2 regions of the Bacillus pumilus genome follow, and region 2 is predicted to be linked to the other one. Evidence: a T-box and tRNA genes for the amino acid it is inferred to sense, from the RefSeq annotation. Region 2 holds a T-box; the other holds one or more tRNA genes.

Region 1 (9,144 bases), 1.4 Mb from region 2:
TTGTATCGTCACCGTCGTCACAGATGGATTGATCGATAGCGTGAGTCCTTTTGATACATCTCTTGCCTTCAGCTCCACTTTATGAGTACCTGTGGATAAATTCTGCATATCTGCATATATTTCGAAGTTCTTTGTTTGTCTTGCTGTTTTCACAGCACTCGTTGACCCTTTAATCGTCACATTGACTGTTTGCGGCACACCAGTGACGACATACTTCTCGTCATCATAATACGCTTTAACAGGAATATCGGTTAAGGTCGCTTCATCTGTCGTCGATGTTGGGAAAAAGGATTCACCGATTTTTTTCGGCGTGGGCGCTTGCGCTGAATTGACTGCACCATACAGCAATAAAGCGAAGACCAATGCAAAAAGCTTTACGGCCCAGCGATTATTCAAAATCTTATCCATTTTTCTTGCCCCTCCAATACCATTTGGTCGAGGAAGCATCTTTGCTGTTCTTACTAAATTCAGCAATCAGCATTTCTTCAAGCGCTTCTTCTGTCAATTCTCGGTGGAGATCACCATTTCTCGCGACAGAAATGCCGCCTGTCTCCTCAGAAACGATGACGGTCAAGCTGTCTGTCACTTCGCTAATTCCGACTGCCGCCCGGTGACGCGTCCCTAGTTCCTTAGAGATAAAAGGACTTTCTGACAGCGGTAAATAACAAGCGGCAGCTGCAATCTCATCACGCTTCATAATGACAGCACCGTCATGAAGTGGTGTATTTGGAATGAAAATATTAATGAGCAGCTCTGAACTCACCTTTGCATTCAAAGGAATTCCAGTCTCTATGTAATCATTCATCCCAGTATCACGCTCAATTGTCAGCAGCGCGCCGATTCTGCGTTTTGCCATATAGTTAATTGCTTTTGTAATTGCCTCGATCGTTTTCTGCTGCTGTTCCTCTACAGGTGTCCCGCTTCTTGAGAAGAAACGGCCGCGCCCAAGCTGCTCAAGCGCTCTCCTTAGCTCTGGCTGAAAAATAATAATGATCGCAAGGAATCCCCACGTAATCGCTTGATCCATCAGCCATTGAAGTGTGTTAAGACCGAGATACGCACTTCCCATCCTGACGAGAACAATGACCACAATTCCCTTTAAAAGCTGAACCGCTTTTGTTCCGCGGATGACCATCATTAATTTATATATCACATACCAAACAACGAGAATATCAACAGCATTACCGAGGTACTGCAAAATAGGAATATCCCCTAAAGCCATTTCCTCGTCCTCCAGAATTTTCAGTTATTCTTCGTTTGATGCATTTTTGATAAAAAAAGAGCCTATGTGTAAATACATAGCGTGGCTATTATATCACATTTTGTTTCAGCAAGGAAAACAGTTGCCATATATGGCTGGCCTGCTAGCTCGCATACATTCTGACCTATAATATAGAAAAAGAGCAGTCCCTAAAGAGACTGCTCTCGACCCGTATAATTACTTTTGCTCCTCTGGTCCAATGACCCGCATCACATTTTGTACTGTAGATTTCATTTTGTACCAAATCCAATCAAACACTTCATTAATTTCATTAATTTGACCAGTGACTTGTCCGGCAGAAGCAGTCAGCTGTTCCCCATTGACGACGGTGACATTTCCATCAACCTTGCCTTCTACAATCAGCTTGCCATTTTTGACAGTGACATCACCTTTTACGGTTTCCCCTTTAGGTACGGTCACTGTATCATTTACAACGACGAGATTCGGCTGCTTCGACACACTGAAATTATGATCCGTATTCCAGCTTGTAAACAGACTGCCTCCCATCAAAATGAGAAAGAGGGCAGCGGCCACCATCAGCGGATGAGCTTTGATCCATCTTTGAACCGACACACGCTTTTTTTCCTTTGGAAGACCTGCCATCACCTTTGCAGTGAAATCAGTCGGTGCTTCTATATGAGATGTACTCTGCACAAGCGCGATGGATTTCTCAATTTGTTGAAAATGAGTACGGCACTCCTCACACGATTGCAGATGGCTTTTTAATTCTTTTTCGTCTTGGGGCTCAATGTCCCCGTCTAAATACTGATGCATAAGCAGGACGATTTTTTCCTGACAGCTCATCAAAATCACCTCACTCAAAGGTCTCTCAACTGTTTCCGGAGAGCCTCTCTACCCCTGTGTATTCTCGTTTTCACCGTACCAACAGGTATATTTAAAATCTCACTAATTTCTTTTAACGAGAGTTCATCAATATACTTTAATACGATGACCGAACGATATTTATCGGGTAATCTTAGAATTTTTTGCTGAATGGTACTCGATAATTCAAGAGACACCACCTCTTCCTCTGGCAAAATGCCATCAGCAGCAATTTGAGAATACATATTCAATCCTTCTGTTCCTGCCACCTCTGCATCTAAATAATAATCCGGCTTTTTTTTGCGAATACGATCGATGGTCAGGTTGGTTGCAATGCGGTACAGCCACGTAGAAAACTTACGATTCACATCAAAGCTTTCAATATTCACATAGGCACGAATAAACGCCTCCTGTGCAATATCCTCTGCTTCGTGTGCATTCCCAAGCATACGGTAGCACAGCTGATAAATTTTGTCTTTATACAGGTCTACGATGTCTGCAAATGCGTTCTGGTCGCCTTTTTTCAATTGCTTAATTCTCTTTTTAATCATTGTGTCCATAGTATATTCAACCTCTGCCTTCACCGGTCTTTATGTATACGAACCTCTTTCCAAAAGGTTTCATTCTCCTCTAAAAAATAGTGTAACAAATTTTTGACAGCGTGTTACGTATATCCACCAGTAAAAACCTTAATATATCCTTAAATTTATCCAAAACAAAAAAGAACGGGAACAAGTCCCGCTCTACAATAGCTTTTCGCCCATTAATGATCCAATCAACGCAACAGCTGCCTCGGCTGTTTTATTTTTTTCATCCAAAACCGGATTCACCTCAACAAATTCAGCTGAAGTCAAAATACCCGCTTCCTCTAAAAGCTCCATGGCTAGATGACTCTCACGGTAACTGATGCCGCCTGCCACAGGAGTTCCTACACCTGGACACTCAGCTGGATCTAATCCATCTAAATCAAGCGACAGGTGGACACCATCCGTTCTTTCCTTTAAATAAGAAATGGCTTCCTCCATCACCCTTGTCATCCCTAAACGATCTATTTCATGCATCGTATACACTTTAACGCCTTTCTCTCTAATTAATGCCCGCTCTCCTTCATCTAAGGATCGAGCACCAATTAAAACAACATTCTCAGGCTTCAATTTTGGAGAATAACCACCAATGTTCGTCAAATCAGCATGCCCAAGGCCAAGACTGACTGCAAGCGGCATACCATGTATATTTCCAGAAGGAGAGGTTTCCTCTGTATTTAAATCACCGTGAGCATCATACCAAATGACACCTAAGTTTTCATAATGCTTGGATACACCAGCAAGTGTGCCAATGGCAATGCTGTGATCACCGCCTAAAATGAGCGGGAATGAACCTGATTGCACAATACTGTCAACCTTCTCAGCCAGCAGCTGATTCGCACCAGCATTCTCCGTTAAATTTTTTAGCTTTTCACTTGTATATAAACCTTTTTCATCATCTCTTTGTTCAACCGGAATATCTCCGAGATCCTCCACATCAAATGAAAGCGATTCCAATTTTTCTTTTACGCCTGCACACCGAATCGCACTCGGTCCCATGTCGACGCCCCTTCTCATTTGACCCAAATCCATTGGAACGCCGACAAGCGTGACTTTCTTTTGATCTCCCATATGTACATCCCCTTTCTGTTCATGCTTATATTTTACTTTCTTGATGCCTCCTGACTCAACTCAACAATATTTTGAATAGTTATACATTCTGCCTACTCACATAAAAAAAAGACACCTTTTTGAAAAAGGTGTCTTAACTGGGCTAGCTGGATTCGAACCAACGCATGACGGAGTCAAAGTCCGTTGCCTTACCGCTTGGCTATAGCCCAAAAATGGTGGAGGGGGGCGGATTCGAACCGCCGAACCCGGAGGGAGCGGATTTACAGTCCGCCGCGTTTAGCCACTTCGCTACCCCTCCACATATGGAATTGATAAAGTAAAAACAGTGCCGGCAAGAGGACTTGAACCCCCAACCTACTGATTACAAGTCAGTTGCTCTACCAGTTGAGCTACACCGGCATATGGTGGAGGATGACGGGCTCGAACCGCCGACCCTCTGCTTGTAAGGCAGATGCTCTCCCAGCTGAGCTAATCCTCCACATTATGGTGACCCGTACGGGATTCGAACCCGTGTTACCGCCGTGAAAGGGCGGTGTCTTAACCGCTTGACCAACGGGCCAATTTGTCAAGTTTGACTGTTTCCTTGAAGCTGACAAAAGTTATTATATACAGGTTGTCCCCCTTTTGTAAAGGGGATTTTTATTTTTTTTATTTTCTAACTATTTACCTTCAAATAGCACTACTTTTTAATTGAAATATAATTTCAATATTTAAATATAATGTTGAAATTTCATATCATACTGAATATACTGAAAATGAAGAAATAAGGAGGAATGTCGCATGCAGCCATCTCAATTGCGTTCTTTGACAACAGAATCAAGAAATCCTAACACAATGGGAATATCACAAGCAGATCCACTCGAAATGCTCCAAATGATTAATGAAGAAGATATGAAGGTCGCTCAAGCAGTCAACCGTGTCCTACCACATGTCAAAACAGCAAGTGACTTCGCCTATGAATCCATCTCAAATGGGGGCAGACTCGTTTATTTAGGAGCCGGGACAAGCGGCAGACTTGGCGTGATGGATGCTGTCGAATGTCCCCCTACCTATAGCGTCTCACCTGATGTGATTGTCGGCATCATGGCAGGCGGAGACGCTGCTTTTTCACATGCTGCCGAAGATGTGGAAGACAGTGAAGAAGCGGGCAAACAGGATTTAGTACACATTCACCTGACATCAAAAGATACAGTCGTCGGTATCGCCGCCAGCGGTAGGACACCCTACATCATCGGCGCTTTAAACTACGCTAAATCCATCGGCGCAAAAACAGTAGCCCTCAGCTGTAATGAACAAGCAAAAATTAGCGAACTGGCAGACTGCGCCATTGAAGTCATTGTAGGACCTGAAGCCATCACCGGGTCAACACGAATGAAAGCCGCATCCGCTCATAAAATGATTTTAAATATGCTTTCCACCTCTGTCATGATCAGACAAGGAAAAGTATATGAAAACCTGATGGTTGATGTAAAAGTCAGCAATCATAAATTAAAAGAACGCGCCATCACCATCATTCAACATGTGACAAACGCTCCCTACGAACAAGCCGTGAAAACGCTTGAAGCGGCAGACTTAGAAGTCAAAACTGCCATCGTCATGCTCCAAACAAACACAGACAAAAAAACAGCAGGAAACTCGATTCAATCGATTAAGGACACCGCTTCTATTTTAAATGCAGAGGCATTAGAAGAGGCTGTTCAATTACTGCTGCATGCAAACCAAATCCATTTTATCGGCGTCGGTGCATCTGGCATCGTCGCAGCGGATGCCCAGCAGAAATTTCTCAGAATCAATTATGCAGCGACTGCCTTCACTGACATGCACATCGCATCAACGGTCATCGCAAATGCAGGAAAGAATGACATCGTGTTCGGTATATCCTTTTCAGGAGAAACGTTAGACATCATTCAAGCCCTTCAGCTCGCAAAAGACAATGGAGTGAAAACCATTGCATTGACACATCCAGGTCAAACAAGCGTTTCTGCCTTATGTGACGTTCACCTATCGACGTCCGGTTCCAATGAAGCACCTTTTCGCAGTGCAGCCACTTCCTCTAGAATGGCACAGCTCTACTTAATTGATGTCTTGTTCCTCAGCTTAGCTTCCCATCAATATGAAGAGACAGCGCAATATATTGACAAAACAAGACATGCCATCCGCTCCATGAAACGAAAATCAAAGGGGGATTCAACATGAGTCATCAAACGAAATATCAGCAGTTGGCGAAAGACATTCTTTCTCTCTGTGGTGGTTCTGAAAACATCTCTTCCCATACACATTGTATGACGCGTCTCCGAATTACACCGATTGACAATGAACAAGTTCAGATCAATGAAATCAAAGAACTCGATGGCGTCATTGGAGTCGTTGAGGCAGAAACGCTACAAATTATCTTAGGTACTGGTGTTGTCAACCAAGTATCAAGTGCATTTGAACAACTGCTAAATGCCTCTGGCTCGTATGATTTAAACAACGAAGCACAGAAAAACAAGCAAGCCATTTCACAAAAAACCGCACACCGTTCAAGCTGTTCTTGCGACGAATTGCCAGCATTTTTATACCTATCATTCCAGCACTCGTTGCATCAGGTCTTATTACAGGGATTACAAAAGCAATCGTGCAAGCGGGCTGGCTTGATGGAAAGTCTCAAGCAGCGATCATTTTAACCGTTATTGGTTCAGGCTTGTTCGCTTATCTCGGTATATTAGTTGGAACAAATGCCGCAAAGGAGTTCGGAGGCTCTCCTGCATTAGGCGCATTAGCTGGTATCCTCATTATTAATCCAGCCTCCGCAGATATTATGTTATTTGGCACAAATATTCTACCAGGCAGAGGCGGGCTTATTGGTGTTCTTCTAGCTGCCATCTTTATGGCGCTTGTGGAAACAAGAATCAGACGATTCGTCCCGCAATCACTTGATATCATCGTCACACCAACCATCACACTACTCATTACAGGCATTTTTACGTACGTTGTCTTCATGCCAGTCGGCGGATTTATATCGGATGCCATTACCTCAGGATTAACTTATCTATTAAATATGGGCGGAATCTTCGCTGGATTTATTCTTGGTGCAACCTTCCTTCCACTTGTTGTAACAGGACTTCACCAAGGACTGACACCGATTCATATGGAACTCATCAATTCCATAGGAGATGACCCGCTTTTGCCGATTCTCGCTATGGGCGGTGCAGGACAGGTAGGTGCGGCATTCGCCATTTATATGAAGACAAAAAAGAAAAAACTCAAAAGAGCCATCGCGGGTGGACTTCCTTCAGGGATGCTTGGCATTGGTGAACCACTCATTTTTGGTGTGACACTCCCGCTGGGACGACCATTTCTCACCGCTTGTCTTGGCGCTGGAATCGGCGGTGCATTTCAAGCCTACTTCCAAATTGCAACGAAGGCGATTGGTGTATCAGGTCTCCCATTAACCTTTATTGTTCACACACATCAAATGCTTCTTTACTTAATCGGACTCTTTATTGCTTATGTCGCTGGATTTATTTTCACATACTTATTTGGTTTTCATGATGATATGGCTGTTGAATTTGAGGAAAATAAGCAATAGGAGGTCTAACTCTTGAAGAAATACTTTCTCTTAATAACAAGTCTGCTCATGCTCCTTGGATTACCAGCACAAACATTTGCAACTAGCTCCCATCCTGTATCGTCTTTGTCTAAAACAGCACCTGAAGAATATCCCGTCTTAAAAAAGGCAAAACGACCGGAACAAGTTAGTTTTTCTTCTAGGCAGCTTAGGAAGGTTGATCACATGATTCAAAACGATATCAAAGCAGGATTTCCAGGAGCCGCACTCATCATTATCAAAGACGGAAAAATCGTCCATCAAAAAGCCTATGGCTACAGGCAAAAATACGAAGGCACAACCGAACTCAAATCCTATAAGAAAATGAAAAAGAATACACTGTTCGACTTAGCATCCAACACCAAAATGTATGCGACGAACTATGCCCTGCAAAAGCTTGTCTACGAGAAAAAACTGGATGTGAACGAAAAAATACAAGCCATCCTGCCAGATTTTAAAGATGAACCAAATGCAAAGGTAACCGGCAAAGACCAGCTCCATGTAAAAGATCTTCTGACCCATTCTGCCGGACTCCCTTCCAGTGTCTTATTTTATAGCAAAGAAGCAGCCGGCACCTTTTATTCTCAAGATAGAAAGACAACGATGAAATGGCTGCCGAAGGTGCCTCTGCAATACAAACCAGGCACCCAGCACATTTATAGTGACATTGATTACATGCTGTTAGGCATGATCATTGAGAAAAAAACAGGTATGCCTCTTGATCAATATGTAGAGTCGACAATCTATCGGCCGCTAGGTCTCAAACACACAATGTTCAATCCACTGCAAAAAGGATTTAAACCGAAGCATTTTGCAGCAACCGAACGTTTAGGTAATTCGCGAGATGGTGTCATTGATTTTGAAAACATTCGCAGATACACCCTGCTAGGCGAAGTCCACGATGAAAAAGCATATTACTCAATGGCAGGTATCTCTGGTCATGCTGGACTTTTCTCTAACATATCAGACATGGCCGTGCTGCTCCAGCTCATGCTGAACAAAGGAGGCTATGGAAAAACAACCATCTTTGATCAAGCTTCTATCGATCTCTTTACAGCCTCTTCTGATACAAACCCAACATACGGGCTAGGCTGGCGAAAAAACGGTCATACTGACATGGAATGGATGTTTGGAAAATATGCAAGTAACGAAGCCTATGGACATACTGGCTGGACCGGAACGATGACATTGATTGATCCAAAACATAATTTAGGTATCGTCTTGCTGACAAATAAGAAACATTCGCCTGTCGTTTCACCTGAAACCAACCCAAATCAATTTGAAGGTGACCTTTTCCCAACTGGCACTTATGGAAGCATCATGACCGCAATCTACGAATCTTTTAAGTAAAAGGAGGAATTCGATGTTAAAAGCACTTTTCCCCGCTGCTTTGGTTTTAGCTCTGCTAACCTCTTCCATTCCAACGGAAAAGGTTAGCTCTGCCCCTCTTTCAACCGCCAAACAAATGGTACAAAACATGTCTTTGGATGAAAAGATAGGTCAAATGCTTATGCCAGACTTTCGTAATTGGCAAACAAAAGATGAATCCGCACCTACAGGCTTAACAAAGATGAATAAAGAAGTATCCCATCTTGTAGAAAAATATCATCTAGGCGGTGTCATCTTATTTGCGGAGAATGTCGTTGATACGAAACAAACCGTCAAACTCACCCATGAATTTCAAAAAGCATCACCAAAGATTCCATTACTCATTTCAATTGATCAAGAAGGTGGAATCGTCACAAGATTACAAAAGGGAACACATTTCCCAGGAAATATGTCGATTGGTGCCTCTAGAAGCAAGAAAAATGCATACG
Region 2 (9,144 bases):
GCGGCTGTAAATAGGGCATCATGAGTAGTGATTTTAGCTGAATCATAAAAGAGGAGATGGAGAGCTGCTCACAAATCACATGGGTGCTTTTTCCTTTTTCAATGATGAGCTGAAACAAATATTTTTCTTTCGTTAAATAGGTCGACATAATTTCTCTAATGAGCGTCGAATCAATCGTCACCTCTCGATAAACGAAACGGGTTAATTGACGGTGCTTGTGCTGATAAGATAAAATATCAAAAACCACATGTAGTAAGCATTCTTTTGCATGACGAGTTTCCATGTGATGGATATGTGATTCAATCATGTGAATATAGCCTTCATAAAAATCGGATACGAGCTGCTCAAGCAGCCCTCCTTTTCCTTGAAAGTAATAAGAAATGTGGGCAACGTTGACGTTTGCTTCCTTCGCAATCTCACGGACAGAGGTTCCAGAAAATCCTTTTTGGTTAAAAAGTCTGATGGCAGCTTCAATAATACGGTCTTTTGTTTGCACGGTTGTTGATGCTTTCATCCGCTCACCCCTCTTCATGTGTACATACTTCAAGATGAAGGCGGAAGTTCCTTTTACAATTGCTCGACAAATCCCACATGTGAGACGCAAGTTATGTATTTTTGAGATAGAAAGTAGGAGATTTTCATGTTTCATGTCGAAAAACAGTCTGGCGATCCATCAAAAAACTATCAATTGCTCGTTAAACAGGTCGAAGCCATTACAGATGGTGAGCCTGATCTAATTGCCAACCTAGCAAATGCGGCGGCGCTATTGTATCATTCACTCCCAGAGGTCAATTGGGCAGGGTTTTATTTGGCTAAAGGCGGCGAGCTTGTGCTCGGACCGTTTAACGGACTGCCTGCATGTGTGCGTATCCCATCTGGAAAAGGCGTTTGCGGTACTGCGTTTGCAACAGGTGACGTCCAGCGTATCGCTGATGTGCACGCATTCCCTGGACATATCGCATGTGATGCAGCATCACAATCTGAAATTGTCGTGCCGCTCAAAGTAAATGGAGAGATCATTGGGGTGCTCGACATTGACAGCCCCGTGAAAGACCGTTTCAGTGAAGTAGATGAAACCTACTTAATTCAATTTACCGAGGTACTCCAAAAGGCATTATCCGCTTCTACAAATGCGTAACCTTACAAAAAAGCAGGCAAATTGTCTGCTTTTTTATTTTTCTTCGCAGACGCGAAGCATCGCCATTGCCTCTAAATAGGTTGACTTCTCCTATCCAGCGTCATATAATAGAATTTGTGTGAAATATGGCAGCCTTTTTGTTCGGCTTTTTTGTATCATTTTGTTCCTTCTATATGAAGGTGCATCTTGTAACTCCCTGCTGCTGGAGCGAGGATGCATGAAAACATAATGACGGAAAAGACAAAGAACAGACGGTTTTTATTTTTCACAAATAAAAACAAATAAGGAGGAGTCACATTATGGCTCGCTATACAGGTCCAAGTTGGAAGATTTCCCGCCGTTTAGGCATTTCATTAAGCGGAACAGGTAAGGAACTTGAAAAACGCCCTTACGCTCCAGGCCCACATGGTCCAGGACAACGCAAAAAACTATCTGAATACGGTTTACAATTACAAGAGAAGCAAAAGCTTCGTCACATGTACGGTGTCAACGAACGTCAATTCCGTACACTATTTGACAAAGCTGATAAACTTCCTGGTAAACAAGGTGAAAACTTCATGATCCTTCTTGAAACTCGCCTTGACAACCTAGTATACCGTCTTGGCCTTGCTCGTACTCGCCGCCAAGCTCGTCAGCTAGTCAACCATGGTCACATCCTTGTTGATGGAAGCCGTGTAGACATCCCATCTTTCTCTGTGAAACCAGGTCAAACGATAGCTCTTCGTGAGAAATCTCAAAACCTTGCAGTTGTGAAAGAATCAGTTGAAGTGAACAGCTTCGTTCCTGAATACCTTACTTTCGATGCTGAAAAGCTTGAAGGAACTTTCACTCGTCTTCCAGAGCGTTCTGAATTAGCGCCTGAAATCAGCGAACAACTAATCGTTGAGTTCTACTCTCGTTAATTTCATGACTCTCCAAAGAGAGGTCAAACAAACCCTAGATCCCTTGATTGTTCAAGGTGGTCTAGGGTTTTTTGTTTGCATTCTCCTATGAACAAATGAATTTAAAACATATATAGAAAACAGACTATACACAAGACGAGCACCAGACAAAACTTCTAAAAGCATTTCTACACATTGAAGTTAGTCTAATTTTTTAATAATAATAGAAGCATTCACGTTTGTTTGAGTCCCTCCTGCTAGGGTTTGAAGAGTAACTGCTGCTGCGGAAGTATGGTTTACAAGAGTAAGCGTGTCACCCGCTGCTAGAGCGAGGATTGCCTGACCGTTATTCTGTTGAGTACCAGCTCCTGACCCATAAACTGTGTTCGTCACAGGACCTCCATTTACAAATAGGGTAAATTGATTTGGCTCTACGCCAGAAACTGAAAAAGTAACCTCGTAGTTTCCTGGATTGGTGACTATAATTTGAGAAGTTCCAGGGGCATGTGTAATACCAGAAGTAATAATTCCAGTTGAGTCAAAAATCACCGGGGCCTCTAAAGCTACTGTTTCAGCACTTAGATTGTATACATATGCAAATTCAGCTAGCCCTGCTCCTGTTGCTCCCGTTGCACCTGTTGCACCTGTTGGACCGGTTACTCCTGTTGCTCCCGTATCTCCTGTTACACCTGTTGGACCGGTTGCGCCTGTTGCTCCTGCGGCACCCGTTGCACCGGTCGCTCCTGTAGCTCCCGTATCTCCTGTTGCACCTGTTGGACCGGTTGCGCCTGTTGCTCCTGCGGCACCCGTTGCTCCTGTTGCACCTGTTGCACCGGTCGCTCCTGTAGCCCCCGTATCTCCTGTTGGACCGGTTGCGCCTGTTGCTCCTGCGGCACCCGTTGCACCGGTCGCTCCTGTAGCTCCCGTATCTCCTGTTGCACCCGTTGCACCGGTTGCGCCTGTTGCTCCCGTATCTCCTGTTACACCTGTTGGACCGGTTGCGCCTGTTGCTCCTGCGGCACCCGTTGCTCCTGTGGCTCCCGTATCTCCTGTTGCACCCGTTGGACCGGTTGCTCCTGTGGCTCCCGTGGCACCTGTTGCTCCTGTTGCACCGGTCGCTCCTGTGGCTCCCGTATCTCCTGTTACACCTGTTGGACCGGTTGCTCCTGTGGCTCCCGTATCTCCTGTTACACCTGTTGGACCTGTGGCTCCTGTAGCTCCTGCGGCACCCGTTGCTCCTGTAGCTCCCGTATCTCCTGTTACACCTGTTGGACCTGTGGCTCCTGCGGCACCCGTTGCTCCTGTTGCACCGGTCGCTCCTGTGGCTCCCGTATCTCCTGTTGCACCCGTTGGACCGGTTGCTCCTGTAGCTCCCGTATCTCCTGTTACACCTGTTGGACCGGTTGCTCCTGTGGCTCCCGTATCTCCTGTTACACCTGTTGGACCTGTGGCTCCTGTAGCTCCTGCGGCACCCGTTGCTCCTGTTGCACCGGTCGCTCCTGTGGCTCCCGTATCTCCCGTTGCTCCTGTTGCACCGGTTGCGCCTGTTGCTCCTGCGGCACCGGTTGCACCGGTTGCTCCTGTGGCTCCCGTATCTCCTGTTGCACCCGTTGGACCGGTCGCTCCTATAGCTCCTGCGGCACCCGTTGCTCCTGTTGCACCGGTCGCTCCTGTGGCTCCCGTATCTCCTGTTGCACCCGTATCTCCTGTTACACCTGTTGGACCTGTGGCTCCTGTAGCTCCTGCGGCACCCGTTGCTCCTGTTGCACCGGTCGCTCCTGTTGCTCCCGTATCTCCTGTTGCACCCGTTGGACCGGTTGCTCCTGTGGCTCCCGTATCTCCTGTTACACCTGTTGGACCTGTAGCTCCTGCGGCACCCGTTGCTCCTGTTGCACCGGTCGCTCCTGTGGCTCCCGTTGCACCTGTTGGACCTGTGGCTCCTGTAGCTCCTGCGGCACCCGTTGCTCCCGTTGCTCCTGTGCCCGTGCCTGTTGCACCTGTTGGACCGGTCGCTCCTGTGGCTCCTCGAACCCCTCGTAATCCCCGTAATCCTCTTCGTCCTACAATTACTTTTGTTTCACAAATGATGCAACAATTTGATTTTGATAGTTTCTGTTTACATTTAGGGCATTTTTTATACTTATCACAACCCATCAGTTATTCATCTCCTTTATCATTATAGATATGTTACATCTATAAATACGTGCAGATAAGTTAAATATCCAAAGAATAAAGATAAGCGTAGAATAAACATAATTTGCTAGACTCAGACAAAAGCCTTTTATGAAAATTTGATTGAATTTTGCGCTAAATTTGTCTATTTTTTTCATGATGACTAGAAACTGTTCAAATCCATAAAATCTATCATAAAAAAAATCCCCTAGAATTCTAGAGGATCTTTTGTTCCATGTTTCTCTCAAGTGTGATTTTTTATTTTTCCATCAAATCACTAATCAACTGCTCTGTTGTCAGGACAGTCGCAAATTCATCGTGCAGTGTTGCAAGTGAGAGCCGATGGATCGTTTCTGGGTCAAAATATGTACCGGTTTGATCTGTTAGTCCAAAGGCGGCTGTTGCATCTGAGACTAGGTACGTATCAAAGCCAAGGTTTCCGCTCATTCTTGTTGTTGTAGATACGCAGTGCGGTGTTGTAAGTCCTGCGATCACAACAGTGTCGATCTCGTTTGATCTTAGTTGTTCCTCTAAGTTTGTGCCTATAAAGCTGCTGTTGACTTTCTTTTGGATGACCGTTTCTTCCTCTAGCGGTCTGGCAATCTCTTTGAAAAGATGCCCTTCATTTGCCGGATGAAATACAGAGTCCGGATTGTCAGCTGTATGCTGAATATGAATCACTTTCCAGCCTTCTTCTCTCCAACATGTTAATAGGCGGTTGATATTCTTCTCTGCCTCTAGATTATTCCGTTCTCCCCATTTTTCATGCTCAAACGCCTTTTGTACATCAACAATGATCAAAGCCTTTTGGTTCGTTTGCACAAACGCCCACCTCCAAAAATTCTTACTCACTACATGTAGTGTAAGGAATGGTATTCGTTTTGTACATGTTTTTATTCGGCTATGCACAATGTTTTGTCTGTTTTTGCATCAAAAAGACAAATCACACACTGGTCATGATGTAATAGATACCAATAATCGATGTACAGTTAGACAGCACCTCGCCTATTTGAACTGATTTGATCATCTTCATCTAGCAGCTGTCATATATCGCGTGACATCAAAAAAGACAGCATATACCTGCTGCCTTTTTTCATTTTTTAATTCGTATTCTGTCCTCCGCCGTTCAGCCCTTCTTTAATATAGCCTTTCACTTGGCTTGAGGTTAATAGACCGATATGGCCAACGCCATGGATCAGGACGTTTCTTGCACCAATTAAACGAGAGAGGCTATTGACGACGATGAGATCTGCCGAGCTATAGACAGATGTGTAAAGTATTTTTTGATTTGGATCTGTGCCTGGTAATGCTCTGCTTGAAACGAGTCCGTTTGCTCCACCAATCGTGACAACGTTTTCAATTTTATCTCCGCCATCAAGATTCTTAATATAGTATAACGTGTTCGCCCCGCCCATACTATGACCTACAATATCTACTTTTTTGGCACCCGTTTTGTCTAACACATCTTGGACAAATCTGGATAGACGTGGACCATTGTTGCGGTTATTACCTGTTTTGTCTATGAAATCGATAGCATATAATTGGTTTCGATCCCAGCCTTGTGTGACCAAGTAACTTTTAATTGAAGCAAAGTTATAAGAGGCACCGCCAATGCCATGCACCATCACAACCGGATTATGCTCAGCCGCCTTCACCTCTTTCGGCTGGATAAAAGCCATTGAACCAATCACCAATGCAAGCGCAACGAGAATTTGCAAACTCCTTTTCTTAAAAAGAATCACTTTCATTCCCCCTTATTCATCTTATACAACTCTATTTTATACAAGAAAAATATGTCAGAAAAGTGAACAAGGTAATGTTTATGAGATGATTTCACAGCCCTATAAATAATCAAAAAGCACCTTGGTCTCTTGTAAATCAAAACTAAAAGACTACGAGATCTATTTTCTTTCATATATAATATGAATAGACAAAAGGAGGTTCTACTAGATGCTATTGACGCAAACACCTGCTCCACCCTACTATGCCGTGATTTTTACATCAAAACGAACAAATATCGAGCAGAAAGAATACGCTGCTGCTGCTCAAAAAATGGACGAATTAGCAAAAGATCTAGACGGGTTTCTTGGAATCGAAAGTGTACGAGATGAACACGGTGTTGGGATCACTGTATCTTACTGGGATTCATTAACAGCAATCAAAGAATGGAAAGCACATACAGCACATCAGCGTGTTCAAAAAAAGGGGAAAGCAGATTGGTATGAAGCCTATACCACCCGAATTTGCAAAGTAGAACATGCTTATACAAACGAAGATTCACTCCTTGAACAAGAAGCAAGCGAATGAGAGAAAACGCCCCTGTAAAATGGTGAGCCTCTTTTATTGAATCAGCCAGCATCATCTTTCTCGTGATGAGTGATATGGATGAAGAAGTCAAAGAACTTGCAGTAGTCTTCATGTTGATTCCTACTTCTCAAAAAGAAAAGCACCTCAATGTATCCTAACATTTGAGGTGCACTTGCTGTTTCTTTAAGATTTATTTATACGTGACGAGGAAGTATTTCTTTTTCCCTCTTCTTAAGACAGTAAATTGGTTTTCAATTCGGTCTTCAGTTGACAGAACATAGTCTTTATCGGTTTGTCTCTCTCCGTTGATGGAGACAGCACCATTTGTGATGTCTTCACGTGCTTGACGCTTTGATGGAGACAGCTTTGATTCCACTAGTACATCGACAAGTGTTAACTCTTCTGTGCTACTTTTCTCCATTGATGGAACATCTTTAAAGCCTACTTTGACTTCTTCGGCTGAAAGAGATTTAATCTCGCCTTTGAATAGCGCATTTGAGATGTTGACTGCCTGTTCTAGTGATTCACGGCCATGTACAAGTGTCGTAACTTCCTCTGCTAGACGGCGCTGTGCTTCACGTTTTTCAGGTGCTGTTTGCACTTTTTCTTCGTACGATGCGATCTCTTCTTTTGATAAGAACGTAAAGTATTTTAAGTATTTCACGACGTCACGGTCATCTGTGTTGATCCAGAATTGGTAGAACTCGTATGGAGACGTTTTTTCTTTATCTAACCAGATGGCGCCGCCTTCTGTTTTACCAAACTTCGTACCGTCTGCTTTCGTGACAAGCGGCATCGTTAAACCGAATGCTTTTGCCCCTTCTGCTTCAGACTTACGGATCAGCTCAAGTCCAGATGTGATATTTCCCCACTGGTCGCTACCGCCAATTTGCAGCTTACAGTTTTCATTTTTGTAAAGGTTTAAGAAGTCTAAAGATTGCAGGATGACGTAGCTGAACTCTGTGTACGAAATCCCTGTCTCAATCCGTGAGCTGACGATATCTTTTGCCAGCATGAAGTTCACACCGAAGTTTTTTCCAATATCACGAAGGAACGTGATGACATTCATTTGGCTGATCCAGTCGAAGTTATTCACGATAACGGCTGGGTTCTCACCTGCTTCAAAATCAAGAAATTGAGAGAGCTGTCCTTTGATTTTATCTGACCACTGTTCAACAATTTCTGCTGGGTTTAGTGAACGTTCTGCTTTTTTGAAGCTAGGGTCGCCGATTAGTCCAGTTGCGCCGCCAACAAGAGCAATCGGATGATGGCCTGCTTCCTGGAATCTGCGTAATGTTAAAATTGGCAATAGGTGACCAATGTGTAAGCTGTCCGCTGTTGGGTCAAAACCGGAGTAAAGCTTGATTTTTTCTTCCGATAATAATTTTGTTAAACCTTCTTCATCTGTTTGCTGCTGAATTAATCCTCTGAACGATAACTCTTCCATCAATTGACTCATATCCAATTCTCCTTTTTTTACAATTCAACATAAAAAACGCCCCTTCGAATGAACGAAGGGACGATATATATCGCGGTACCACCCTGCTTAAAAGACATAAATCACGCCTTTTCACTTACACTGATAACGGATAGATCCGTTCTTTCACTAATCAGGACAGCATACATGCTCCTTTTCGTAAAAGCGGTTCGTGAGGGTAATTCGAATATCTCTTTGTACTGACTCGCACCAGCCGTCAGCTCTCTTGGACAGGGAAAGATGATTCTACTGAATCTCAGTCAAAACCTTTACATATTCAACTAATGTCATTTTAAACATACTTTTGATATCAAGTCAACTGATGAAAAAAATTAATCTTCCATTGTCGATAGGTCGCCAGCCGGTAAATTCAGCTCCCACGCCTTTAGCACACGTCTCATAATTTTTCCGCTTCGCGTCTTAGGCAGTTTGTCCTTAAACTCGATTTCTCTCGGTGCTGCATGTGCAGCGAGTCCTTTTTTCACAAACGTACGGATCTCTTCTTTCAGCTCATCTGTCGGCTCATATCCGCTTCTAAGCGCAATGAATGCTTTAATAATTTCGCCGCGGACCGGATCTGGTTTTCCAATGACACCAGCCTCTGCAATGGCCGGATGTTCGACCAGTTTGCTTTCCACCTCAAAAGGACCAACCCGCTCTCCTGATGTCATGATCACATCATCGACACGTCCCTGGAACCAAAAGTATCCGTCTTCGTCCATATAAGCTGAATCTCCTGAAACATACCAATCTCCCGGCATAAAGTAAGATTCATATTTTTCAGGATTGTTCCAGATCGTATGCATCATAGACGGCCAGCCTTTTTTGATGGCGAGGTTGCCCATCCGGTATGGCGGAAGTTCATTTCCGGCATTATCCACAATCGCAGCTTCTACGCCTGGAATCGGTTTTCCCATTGAACCTGGTTTGATATCCATGCATGGATAATTACAAATTAGCTGTGCACCGGTTTCCGTCATCCACCAAGTGTCATGAATTCGTTTACCAAATACAGCGTCTCCCCAGCGGATGACTTCTGGATTAAGTGGCTCACCTACACTTAACACATGACGGAGCGAGCTGAGATCATATTTTTGAATGAGGTCATCTCCTGCCCCCATTAGCATTCTAAAAGCGGTCGGTGCACTGTACCAAACGGTCACACCTAG

The links. The T-box of region 2 lies ahead of tyrS (tyrosine--tRNA ligase). A T-box ahead of a tRNA ligase gene usually reads a tRNA of that ligase, here a tRNA-Tyr.
Region 1: it encodes a tRNA-Tyr, which carries the amino acid that the T-box ahead of tyrS (tyrosine--tRNA ligase) is inferred to sense. The anticodon was not compared.

Annotation. Positions count from the first base shown of each region.
Region 1 covers NZ_LT906438.1:176,597-185,740, reverse strand. The annotation lists gene CKW02_RS01085 (CdaR family protein) at 1-408, opposite strand, end outside; gene cdaA (diadenylate cyclase CdaA) at 401-1,222, opposite strand; gene rsiW (anti-sigma-W factor RsiW) at 1,439-2,065, opposite strand; gene sigW (RNA polymerase sigma factor SigW) at 2,080-2,643, opposite strand; gene rocF (arginase) at 2,827-3,738, opposite strand; tRNA gene CKW02_RS01060 (tRNA-Gln) at 3,876-3,947, opposite strand; tRNA gene CKW02_RS01055 (tRNA-Tyr) at 3,952-4,036, opposite strand; tRNA gene CKW02_RS01050 (tRNA-Thr) at 4,065-4,137, opposite strand; tRNA gene CKW02_RS01045 (tRNA-Val) at 4,141-4,216, opposite strand; tRNA gene CKW02_RS01040 (tRNA-Glu) at 4,223-4,297, opposite strand; partial or broken gene murQ (N-acetylmuramic acid 6-phosphate etherase) at 4,519-5,427, shown strand; gene CKW02_RS20395 (MurR/RpiR family transcriptional regulator) at 5,404-5,934, shown strand; partial or broken gene CKW02_RS01030 (PTS transporter subunit EIIC) at 5,931-7,309, shown strand; gene pbp4b (penicillin binding protein PBP4B) at 7,322-8,677, shown strand; gene CKW02_RS01020 (glycoside hydrolase family 3 protein) at 8,691-9,144, shown strand, end outside.
Region 2 covers NZ_LT906438.1:2,657,308-2,666,451, forward strand. The annotation lists gene refZ (forespore capture DNA-binding protein RefZ) at 1-514, opposite strand, end outside; gene CKW02_RS13640 (GAF domain-containing protein) at 641-1,138, shown strand; gene rpsD (30S ribosomal protein S4) at 1,438-2,040, shown strand; gene CKW02_RS13650 (collagen-like protein) at 2,221-4,173, opposite strand; gene CKW02_RS13655 (cysteine hydrolase family protein) at 4,450-5,013, opposite strand; gene CKW02_RS13660 (esterase/lipase family protein) at 5,292-5,870, opposite strand; gene CKW02_RS13665 (antibiotic biosynthesis monooxygenase family protein) at 6,142-6,498, shown strand; gene tyrS (tyrosine--tRNA ligase) at 6,689-7,957, opposite strand; T-box leader at 8,011-8,248, opposite strand; gene acsA (acetate--CoA ligase) at 8,308-9,144, opposite strand, start outside.